One region of the Planococcus liqunii genome, then DNA from elsewhere that is predicted to be linked to it. Evidence: riboswitches for the same ligand, from Rfam matches in the RefSeq annotation. Region 1 holds a riboswitch; each other region holds the start of a gene.
The links. A riboswitch is a leader RNA that binds a small molecule or an ion and turns the genes downstream of it on or off. The one in region 1 is predicted to bind S-adenosylmethionine.

Region 1 (3,271 bases):
AAGTGTGACTTTTCGGTTGCCGTCGGCGCCTTCTTCATCGCCGCCTCCGCATGCTGCCAAAAGCAAAACCAGTGCGGCTAATAGTAAAAGGGAAGTAATTTTCTTCATGTTGTGTTTCCTCCAATGTTTGTTTTAGTTGTTTTAGAATTTAATGATGTTGTTTTTAACTGCGGCGTACGCGTTTTGACAACACGTTTCCGAGCGACTGCACGCCTTGGACGAGAATCACCAGGATAGCGACGGTGATGACCATGACTAAGGTATCAAAGCGCTGGTAACCGTAGGTGATGGCCAAGTCTCCGAGGCCGCCGCCTCCGATGGCTCCGGCCATAGCGGATGCACCAATCAAGCCGACAATCGCAATCGTCAATGCCAGGACCAGTGAACTCAAGGCTTCCGGAATCAAAAAGCGGAAGATGATTTGCCCAGGGGTGGCACCCATTGCCTGCGCTGCTTCGATAACGCCTTTATCCACTTCAAGCAAGGAGTTTTCGATTAAGCGTGCGATATACGGCCCTGCATAAAAGACCAGTGGGACGATGGCGGCTGCTGTGCCGATTGACGTGCCGACAATCAGGCGGGTCAACGGAATGATGGCGACCATCAAAATGATGAATGGCACGGAGCGGAAAATATTAATGATGATGTTCAAAACTTTCGAAACCGGCTCGTTTGCCAACAAATGCCCTTTGCGGGTGACGACCAGCAGTATTCCGAGCGGGAATCCGATGATCAAAGAAAAAAGAAACGAAGCACCTGTCATATAAACGGTTTCCCAAAGGGCTTCTAAAATTTGTTCGTTATCAACTAGCATAGTTCTTAACCTCCTCAACTTTGACCGTGTCGCTTCGAATCGCTTTCAACGCCTGCTCAATTTCAGCCGGCGTTCCGGAAAACTCGACGATCAAATTGCCATATGGGGCGCCTTGGAGTTCGGTGATGTTGCCGAACAGCACGTTCAGATCGAGATTGAACTCCCGCGATACCCGCGACATCAACGGCTGACCGACAGAAGGACCTGTAAACTGGACGCGGTAGATCGTATGGCTGCGGTTCGGGTCCTGAATTTGGTTCAGAAGCGATTCAGGCAGGTCGTCGTTCATGACAGAACGGACAAAGCGCTGGGTTGTCGGCTGCTGCGGATTGGTGAATACTTCGAATACGCTGCCTTGTTCGATCACTTTGCCGGCTTCGAGAACCGCGACTTTATCGCAGATTTCCCGGATTACGCCCATCTCGTGGGTAATCAGCAAAATGGTGATATTGTATTCCCGGTTGATGCGGCGAAGCAATTCCAGGATGGACTGCGTTGTTTGCGGATCTAGCGCGGATGTCGCTTCGTCGCACAGCAGAACCGAAGGGTTGGTAGCAAGCGCACGGGCAATGCCGATCCGCTGCTTCTGTCCGCCGGAAAGCTGATCAGGGTATTTCTCAGCTTGGTCTGCAAGCCCCACAAAATCAAGCAAGTCTTTTACTTGTTCCTTGATTTTGTTTTTCGGTGTGTTTGCCAGGATAAGCGGCATGGCGACGTTGTGGTACACCGTTTTTGAATTCAACAGATTGAAATGCTGGAAAATCATGCCGATGTCTTTCCGGGTTTCCCGGATTTCTCTGCTGGATAGGGTGGAGATGTCTTTGCCGTGGATCAAAACCCGGCCGCTTGTCGGCCGTTCCAATAAGTTGACCGTCCGGATCAAGGAACTTTTGCCGGCGCCGCTAAAGCCGATGACACCATATATTTCACCTGTTTCAACGGTCAAGTCAATGCCGTTCAACGCGTGGATTTCCTGCTTGCCCGACTGGTAGGTTTTTGCGACCTTTTCAAATTGAATCATTTGGTATGCCTCCTCTTGCTGTCTAAACCTTTACTGTACACTTCCACTTTCTTTCAAAATGAACGAAAAAAAGCCCTCTTTTTTCTTATCCACAAGAAAAAAGAAGGCTTCAGAATGAAACCATCTCGTTCTCATCTTCCAGATGCAAAAAAAGCATCTGCAGGAATTAGCACAGTGTTCGCATATAGCGAACCCGCTGCCGAAACGTCATAGGGCCTGTCCCTCGGTTTCTCTGGATAAGAAAGTGATGTACGTTATTCGATTTGTAATGTTTACTTTATTGTGAAATAACGAATAAGTCAAGGGCATCTCTAAAAAACTTTATTCAAGCAGAGAAAAGAAGCAAAAAGACCTATGTGAAGCCGTTGTGTTAGGCGGACCCTGCTGGTTTCTTTCGAAATACCGCAGATACTTTTGTTTCCGTGCCATCTTTGATGCGAATAATGTTTTCAAGATGTTTCCAAACGGCCATAGCAAATAAGGCAACAGCAGTGGCAAGGGGCCAGATGCCTTCAGCCGGCCAGTAGGCGATGGCAAAAAACATGCCATACAAAACCAGCACGCCAATCACCAAATAATTGGTGACTAGTGCCGCCAGCACCAGCAGCAATCCGCCGGCAAGCCCAAGTTTCCAGTCGAGCGCAAGCATGACGCCTATGACAGAAGCGGTTCCTTTGCCGCCGTCAAAGTTCATATAAAATGGGAAGTTGTGGCCGAAAATCACACCGGCTCCTACCAGGAACAAGAGCATCCAAACCGTGTCATCGGATAAAGAAAAGCTGTTCAGCAAAAGGCGGAATCCGACGACGGCGAGAGCTCCTTTCAGGATGTCCCAAAAAGCGACCAGTGCGCCGTATTTCCAGCCAAGGACGATTGCCGCATTGGACGCTCCAGAATTTTTGACGCCTTCTTTTTTGACATTGACGCCGGATAAGAGCTGGGCAAGGGAAGAACCATGAAGGCAGCCGATCAAATAACCTGAAAAAAGTGCAAATGCAATCCATAAAATCATATTTTCTCACCTCTATATAGTAAACGGCTGAAAGAAGTAATGGTTTCATAATTTTTAGAAAAGATAGACTTGACAAATTATTTTATTCTTTTTATACTACTCAACATGATGGAAAACTAAATCTGAATACTCTTATCAAGAGAGGCGGAGGGAATAGGCCCTATGATGCCCGGCAACCAACAAGCGATGCTTGGAAAGGTGCTAAATCCTACAGATCCGGCAAGACGGGATCTGGCAGATGAGAGGAGGCAATCCGTATACAACGGCCCTCTTCTTAATTGAAGGGGGCTTTTTTCTATTCCTCCTCAACCGCGGTTTCCATCAAAAAAACCTTAGGAGGAAAACAAAATGACAAACTTTAAACCAGAAACGCTTTTATTGCACGGCGGACAACAACCGGATCCAGTGACTGGAGCGAGAGGGG
Region 2 (3,271 bases), 470 kb from region 1:
GAGTAGCACCGGCTGTAGCTGCCGCTGTTGCGAAGGCCGCAATCGAGACGGGCGTTGCCAATTACGCATATTTGCCGCAAAACACACTGGATGGCGTTCCAGCTGTTTCCGGCAAAGAACATATATAATAGAAGAAAAGCGGCCTATCCTTTTGGATTGGCCGCTTTTTAACATCGATTTTGAAGAGTCAAAGAAGCTTTGCAGGCCTATAGAAGCGACGGTGCATTTCCGGTTTGCTGCCGAACTTTTTGCAATGCCTGTTCCAAGTCTTCCAATAAATCGTCGGTATGTTCCAACCCGACAGACAAGCGCAGCAGGCCATCGGTTATGCCGCGTTTGCCGCGTTCTTCTTTTGGCATAGAAGCGTGGGACATGGTTGCGGGATACGACAAGATCGATTCGACTGCCCCTAAACTGACGGCAAATAGCGGAATCTGTAAACTTTCCACAAATGCCCGGGCTGCTTTCTTGTCAGCTAGCCGAAAAGACAAGACAGCTCCGGCGCCTGTTGCTTGGCGTTCATGGATCGGGTATCCCGGGTGGAACCGGAATCCCGGATAGTAGACTTCTTCAATGGCCGGATGGCTATGCAAGTAATCGGCAATAATGCGCGCCGAAGCGGAAGATTGCTTAAGACGTGCCCCAAGTGTCTTAATGCCTTGAATTAGCGTATAAGCGTCCTGGGCGCCTAAAACAGAACCGAAGGTGTTTTGGATAAAACCCAGACGGGTGCCGAGCTCTGCATCTTTCGTTACGGCAAGGCCGGCAATGATGTCGCTATGCCCGGACAGAAACTTCGTCGCACTGTGGAGGACAAGGTCCGCTCCAAGGTCCAGCGGATTTTGGTAAAGCGGCGTCATAAAAGTATTGTCGACAAATGTCAGGCAGTCATTCGCTTTTGCCAGTTTAGCAGCGATTTCAATATCGGTGATGTTCATCACCGGATTGGAAGGCGTCTCAAGGTAAATGACTTTAGTGTTCGGGCGAATCGCTTCCGCCATTTCGCTCAAGTCCGTCATATTGACAAATGTATAATCAATCTGGAATTTGTTCAAAACTTCTGTAACGAACCGGTAAGTGCCGCCGTATACGTCTTTAGAGACGAGCACGTGGTCACCAGCGGACAGCAGCATAAAAGCCGATGAAATCGCGGCCATGCCGGAAGAAAAGGCGAATCCGCGTGTGCCATTTTCAAGTTTGGCAATGGTTTCTTCCAACTTTAAGCGCGTCGGATTTCCGGAGCGGCTATAGTCGAAAGGTCCGAATTCATCAAAGCTTTCCTGATGATAAGTCGAAGATAAATAGAGGGGAACATTGACTGCCCCGGTTTCACGGTCTACGCCGGTGGCATGAATAAATTGCGTTTCCAATTTTTGAGTTGTCATGTTTATCATCCTTTCATATAAAAAACCAGGGGCTTTCTTCAGAAAAGAAGAAAGCCCCTGGTTTGGGAATATCATCTTCTCATCTGCTAGGCGGTTGCCTATTGGAATTAGCACCGTTGCCGTTAGGCTGGTTGCTGAGACATCGCAGGGCCAAATCCCTCCGTCTCTCTTGATAAGAAATAAATTATGAAATTATGTGCGATTTAATATTTGTAAGTCTAGAGCATTTCAGCCGGAAGTGCAAGGGAAAAAATGAAATAATCTAAAAACATCCACTTGAAGTATGTAAGAAGCAAAAGGGCATTTCTTTTAATTCGAATAGCGAAAGGTTATAATAAGCATTAACTATTTTTTATAAAAGGGGAATATGGATGTATATTGTGACTTCAACTGTAGAAGTACCGATGGGAAAAACACAGGATCTGATTGAAATATACCGAAATCGTTCCCGCCGGGTAGACCAGGCAGAAGGCTTTCAGCAGTTTCGCTTGATCCAGAACACCAAAAAATTAAATGAATTGACCGTGCACATGGAATGGCAGTCAAAAGAGTCTTATTTAAAATGGGTCCGAAGCAGCGAGTTTAAAGAAATCCATGAACTCGAAAAGAATTACCCTGACAAGGACCTGGCAGGAATTGCTCCGAAAGTCCGCCAGTATGAAGTGGTGGCCGAATGAACAAAGCCATTAAAGGCCAAATTGCACTGGAAACGGCCAAGAGCATTTATGAAGCTTACCCCAATTTGTGGGAGCGCTTCGGCGAGCGGGGATTTCAGCATACAGAAAAAGACAACCATCACCATCTGGACCATTTGGAAACAGCTTATGAATTGGAAGACATGCAAGTTTTCCTTGATTATAGCCGCTGGCTCGAGACGGTGCTGAACAGCCGCAATGTGGAAACTGCACTTATTATCGATAATTTTGAAAGGCTCATCGACATTCTTCCAGGGAAAACGGGAAAGCAGGAAGAGCGCTTTATGCTCGCCTGCCTGAATGAAGCGAATGCCTTACTTACTAAACCGTAGCAAAAGGAGGTTGATCCGATGATTCAACCCATTCAATTAGCGGATTTGTTTTTGGAAGGCGAAGATATGGAAGCGTTGCGCCACATCCGTTTCTTCCTCGATCAGCACAGCCGCAAAGAATTATTCGACCATTTGCTGACACCGGCAATGTATCATATTGGCTCTTTATGGGAAAACAATGAAATAACAGTAGCGGATGAGCATTTAGCGACAGCCATATGTGATTTTGTTGTATCCGCTGTGGACAATCGTGAAATGGCAGAAAAAGGGCTGGAAAGAAAAGTGATGGTTCTTGGTCCCGAAGGGGAAGACCATTACATCGGCCTAAAAATGGTCTCCAGCCTTTTTCGTGACCATGGCTGGTCAGTGAAATACATGGGCCCGAACCTTCCGTTGCCGCATGCTTTGGAAGCTGCGGAAAAATGGCAGCCTGATGTCGTCGCTTTATCGGCGGCACTTGTTTACAGGCTGCCTGTTTTAAAAACTTATGCACAAGCGTTTTTGGCATTGCCGTCAAAACCTGCTGTTTTAATTGGTGGACGGGCGGTCAATGTTTCCAATGTGAACTCTTTGAGAAGCACAGGTGCGATGGTTATACAAGATTTAAGCCAGTTGGAACTCTGGCTGAAGACGGGAGAGAAGCCGCGCAATGACTACGACATCTCAATTTAATGGATTGCCGCTCCCGGCATATACACTGGATCGCCAGCTGGTCATCACCGAAGGCTCAGCAGAAGCGATTGAGCTATTTGGCGACTGCCGGATTTTCACCGATATTGTCGATGAAGAAAGTCTGAAAAAAGCAAAAACCCTATTAAGTTCCGAAGTTCTTCAACCAAAATTTGAGCTTAATTTTATT
Region 3 (3,271 bases), 620 kb from region 1:
GGCACCGGCCGTGATAATCACTTTTTTTGCATAATAGGCCGAGTGGCCGGTCGAAATTTTTACTCCATTTGCATCATTCACGTCAATGTGCCGAACGGGTGTATTAGGAACAAGTTCCGCACCGTTTTGAAGAGCGGTGTCCTTGTAAGCCCGGATGGCGGACTCGCTGTAAATGATTCCCGATCCTTCTTCAAAGCAGCCGATAAAGTGATCCGGCACTGAAAAGCCGGGCCATCTCTTTTGGATTTCCTTGGCATCCAAGATTTCCAACGGGAGGTTGTATTTCTGGGCGGCAGCGATGGTTTCCTGAAGAAAAGGCGAGTCTTTCGGGCCGAGGCCAAGAACGCCGGTGTTTTTAAAAATTTTACAGCCGGTCTCCTGTTCGAGCTCTTCCCATAATTGCTGGGCACGCTTCACAAGCGCCACATACTGCCTGCCTTCGCCGTAAGCATGCCGGATCAAGCGGGTATCGCCGTGGTGGCTCCCTTTGATGTGCGGCGGATCGAAGGCATCGATCAGCAAGGTCTTTGCGTTTTGCTTCGCCAGAAAGGCACCGGCAGCCATTCCCATTGTTCCCGCGCCAACGATGGCTACGTCATAAACCGTTTCTTTTGTCATTGCTGATTCGCTCCGCTCTTCGTTAAATTTGGGCCATTCTTAAAAAGTCAGGACAGCGTAAAGTGAATTAATAAAAGCCTTACGAAGTATTATTAGATAGTATTTAAGATTCAGACTATTGTCAATTGGCTGCTCGAAATTTAAAAAGGCGGCAGAGAAATCCTGTTTTTTTATCGCTCTTCACCTTTCTTTTTTAGTAAAAAATAAGTGATAAAAATTCAAAATAGAAAAAAATGTATTTGACAGAACAGGCAATGTAAAATACTATCTGTAATATGTTAAAAAATTAAATAACTTATCAAGAGAGACTGAGGGACAGGCCCAATGACGTCCAGCAACCATCATTTCATATGAGAGGTGCTAATTCCTGCAGAGCGTTTGCTCTGAGAGATAAGATGTAGATTAAAACCTATTTCCTATCGGAATGGGTTTTTTTGTTTTTATTGGCCGCATTCAAGCAGCGCAAAGCTTTCGGGCATGAAAGAACTTTGCGACTCTCTTTACCAACAAAGGAGTTTTATCATGAAAAGAAAACCGTACATATCCCTTTCTCTGGTTTTATTGCTGGGCGCAGGCGGCGTTCTCAGCGGATGTTCGTCGAAGGAAGCAGCCAGTGCTGCAGGCGAGCAAGTGATCACCGTTGGAACGCAAAACGACTATCCGCCTTTTGCATTTGCAGATGAGAACAACGAATTGACCGGATACGATGTGGAAGTGGTCAAAGCGGTCGATGAGAAATTGGACGGCTACACGTTTGAATTTACTGCCGTGCCGTGGGACAGCATGTTCCTGGCGCTGGAATCCAATAAAATCCAGGCCATCGCCGATCAAGTTGCGAAAACGCCGGAACGCCAAGGCAAATATTTGTTCACCGATGAATCCTATTTTGCAGCTGAAACCGTTATTGCGGTGAAGGGTGGAAGAGAAGACATTCAAACCATTAAGGATTTGGAAGGTAAGAAAATCGGTGCCTTAGCCGGGGATTCTTACACCTTATTGCTCGAGGAGTACAACAAAAAAGCAGCAAAGCCGATTGATTTGAAGTACAGCGAAAGCGGCAATCCTTCAGAAATTTTGCAGGATGTGCAAAACGGCCGGATTGATGCTTACGTAAACGATCCAATCATGATCGATGCGGTTTTGAAAAAGAATGATTTAGACGTGGAAATTGTCGGCCAGCCTTTGGTGAATGACGACATGGGCATCGTCTTGAAAAAAGGGGAGCAGGGCGAAGAATTGAAAGCGCTGATTGATCCTGTTTTGGAAGAGCTCAAGCAAGATGGCACTTTAGCTGAACTGTCGAAAAAATGGACTGGCGGAGAGTACATCCCTGAATAGGTTTGTGGAGGGGAAGAGGCAATGGAAAATTTACTGGATATCAATTTTTTAATAGAGAGTTTTCCTGCAATTATTTCACGGCTGCCCGTCACCATAGGGATTGCAGTCGGCTCATTGATTTTAAGCTTATTTATTGGCGTAGCCACCGCCCTTATTAAAATTTACCGGGTGCCGGTGTTGAGGGTGATTTCGGCCATTTACGTATCTTTTATCAGAGGGACGCCTTTATTGGTTCAGATCTACCTGGTGTTTTACGGCATACCGAAAATCATTTACTACGTGCAGATCGAATACGGCTGGCTCCAATCGGCGGATGTCAACAGCATTCCACCCGAAGTTTATGCGCTATTGGCGTTTTCCGTGAATCTGGGAGCATATTTGTCTGAGACGATCCGCTCCGCAATTGAATCGGTTGACCGAGGACAGTTTGAAGCGGCCAAATCGATCGGGATGACGCCGGCCCAGATGATGCTCAAGGTCATTTTCCCGCAGGCCTTAGCCACAGCTATACCGAACCTTGGAAATATGTTTATCAGCACGATTAAGGATACGTCTCTTGTGTTTATCATTGGCGTCATTGACATCATGGGAGAAGCCAAAATTCTCGGTTCGCGCGGCTTGGCATTTTTTGAAGTGTACATCGCGGTCTCAATCGTCTACTGGATTCTTTGCATAGCGGTGGAGCGTTTGCTTGTAAAAGTGGAGAAACGGGCACGCAGATATGAAAGAGGGATTGCCTGATGATTAAATTGGAAAATGTCCATAAGTATTTCGAGCGCCAGCATGTCCTGAAAGGCATCGACTTGAACGTCCAGAAAGGCGAAGTGGTCTCGATTTTGGGGCCAAGCGGCTCTGGCAAATCAACGCTCCTGCGCTGCATTAATTTTCTGGAGGAGCCAACCCGCGGAATTGTGGAAATCGGCGGGAAACGAGTGGATGCCCAATCCGCCAAAAAAGCGGATATCGTTTCCTTACGGAATTCGACAGGCATGGTGTTCCAGCAATACAACCTATTCAAGAATTTTACGGTGCTGCAAAACGTCATGATCGGGTTGACCAGCGTCAAGCGAATACATAAAGCAGAAGCCAAAAAACAGAGCATCGAAATTCTGGAACGGGTCGGACTGGCGAACCGGCTGGACCATTATCCCGCCCAATTGTCAGGCGGGCAGCAGCAGCGGGTCGGCATTGCGCGGGCACTCGCGCTGGACCCGGAAGTATTGCTGTTTGATGAACCGACTTCCTCGCTGGATCCAGAGCTGGTGGATGAAGTGCTGGCAACGATCCGAAAAGTGGCGGACGAAGGAAACACGAT

Region 2: it holds a riboswitch for S-adenosylmethionine, as region 1 does, so the genes downstream of both, metC (cystathionine beta-lyase) here and QWY22_RS16220 (methionine ABC transporter ATP-binding protein) in region 1, are expected to answer to the same signal.
Region 3: it holds a riboswitch for S-adenosylmethionine, as region 1 does, so the genes downstream of both, QWY22_RS19315 (transporter substrate-binding domain-containing protein) here and QWY22_RS16220 (methionine ABC transporter ATP-binding protein) in region 1, are expected to answer to the same signal.

Annotation. Positions count from the first base shown of each region.
Region 1 is NZ_CP129238.1:3,285,933-3,289,203, reverse strand. It holds gene QWY22_RS16230 (MetQ/NlpA family ABC transporter substrate-binding protein) at 1-108, opposite strand, end outside; gene QWY22_RS16225 (methionine ABC transporter permease) at 164-814, opposite strand; gene QWY22_RS16220 (methionine ABC transporter ATP-binding protein) at 804-1,835, opposite strand; SAM riboswitch class I at 1,964-2,078, opposite strand; gene QWY22_RS16215 (glycerol-3-phosphate acyltransferase) at 2,206-2,847, opposite strand; SAM riboswitch class I at 2,977-3,092, shown strand; gene QWY22_RS16210 (O-acetylhomoserine aminocarboxypropyltransferase/cysteine synthase family protein) at 3,196-3,271, shown strand, end outside.
Region 2 is NZ_CP129238.1:2,815,085-2,818,355, reverse strand. It holds gene ystJ (NADP-dependent malic enzyme) at 1-128, shown strand, start outside; gene metC (cystathionine beta-lyase) at 207-1,385, opposite strand; SAM riboswitch class I at 1,462-1,564, opposite strand; gene QWY22_RS14205 (antibiotic biosynthesis monooxygenase family protein) at 1,757-2,062, shown strand; gene QWY22_RS14200 (hypothetical protein) at 2,059-2,412, shown strand; gene QWY22_RS14195 (cobalamin B12-binding domain-containing protein) at 2,431-3,084, shown strand; gene QWY22_RS14190 (STAS domain-containing protein) at 3,062-3,271, shown strand, end outside.
Region 3 is NZ_CP129238.1:3,908,145-3,911,415, reverse strand. It holds gene solA (N-methyl-L-tryptophan oxidase) at 1-618, opposite strand, end outside; SAM riboswitch class I at 911-1,015, shown strand; gene QWY22_RS19315 (transporter substrate-binding domain-containing protein) at 1,141-1,956, shown strand; gene QWY22_RS19310 (amino acid ABC transporter permease) at 1,978-2,697, shown strand; gene QWY22_RS19305 (amino acid ABC transporter ATP-binding protein) at 2,697-3,271, shown strand, end outside.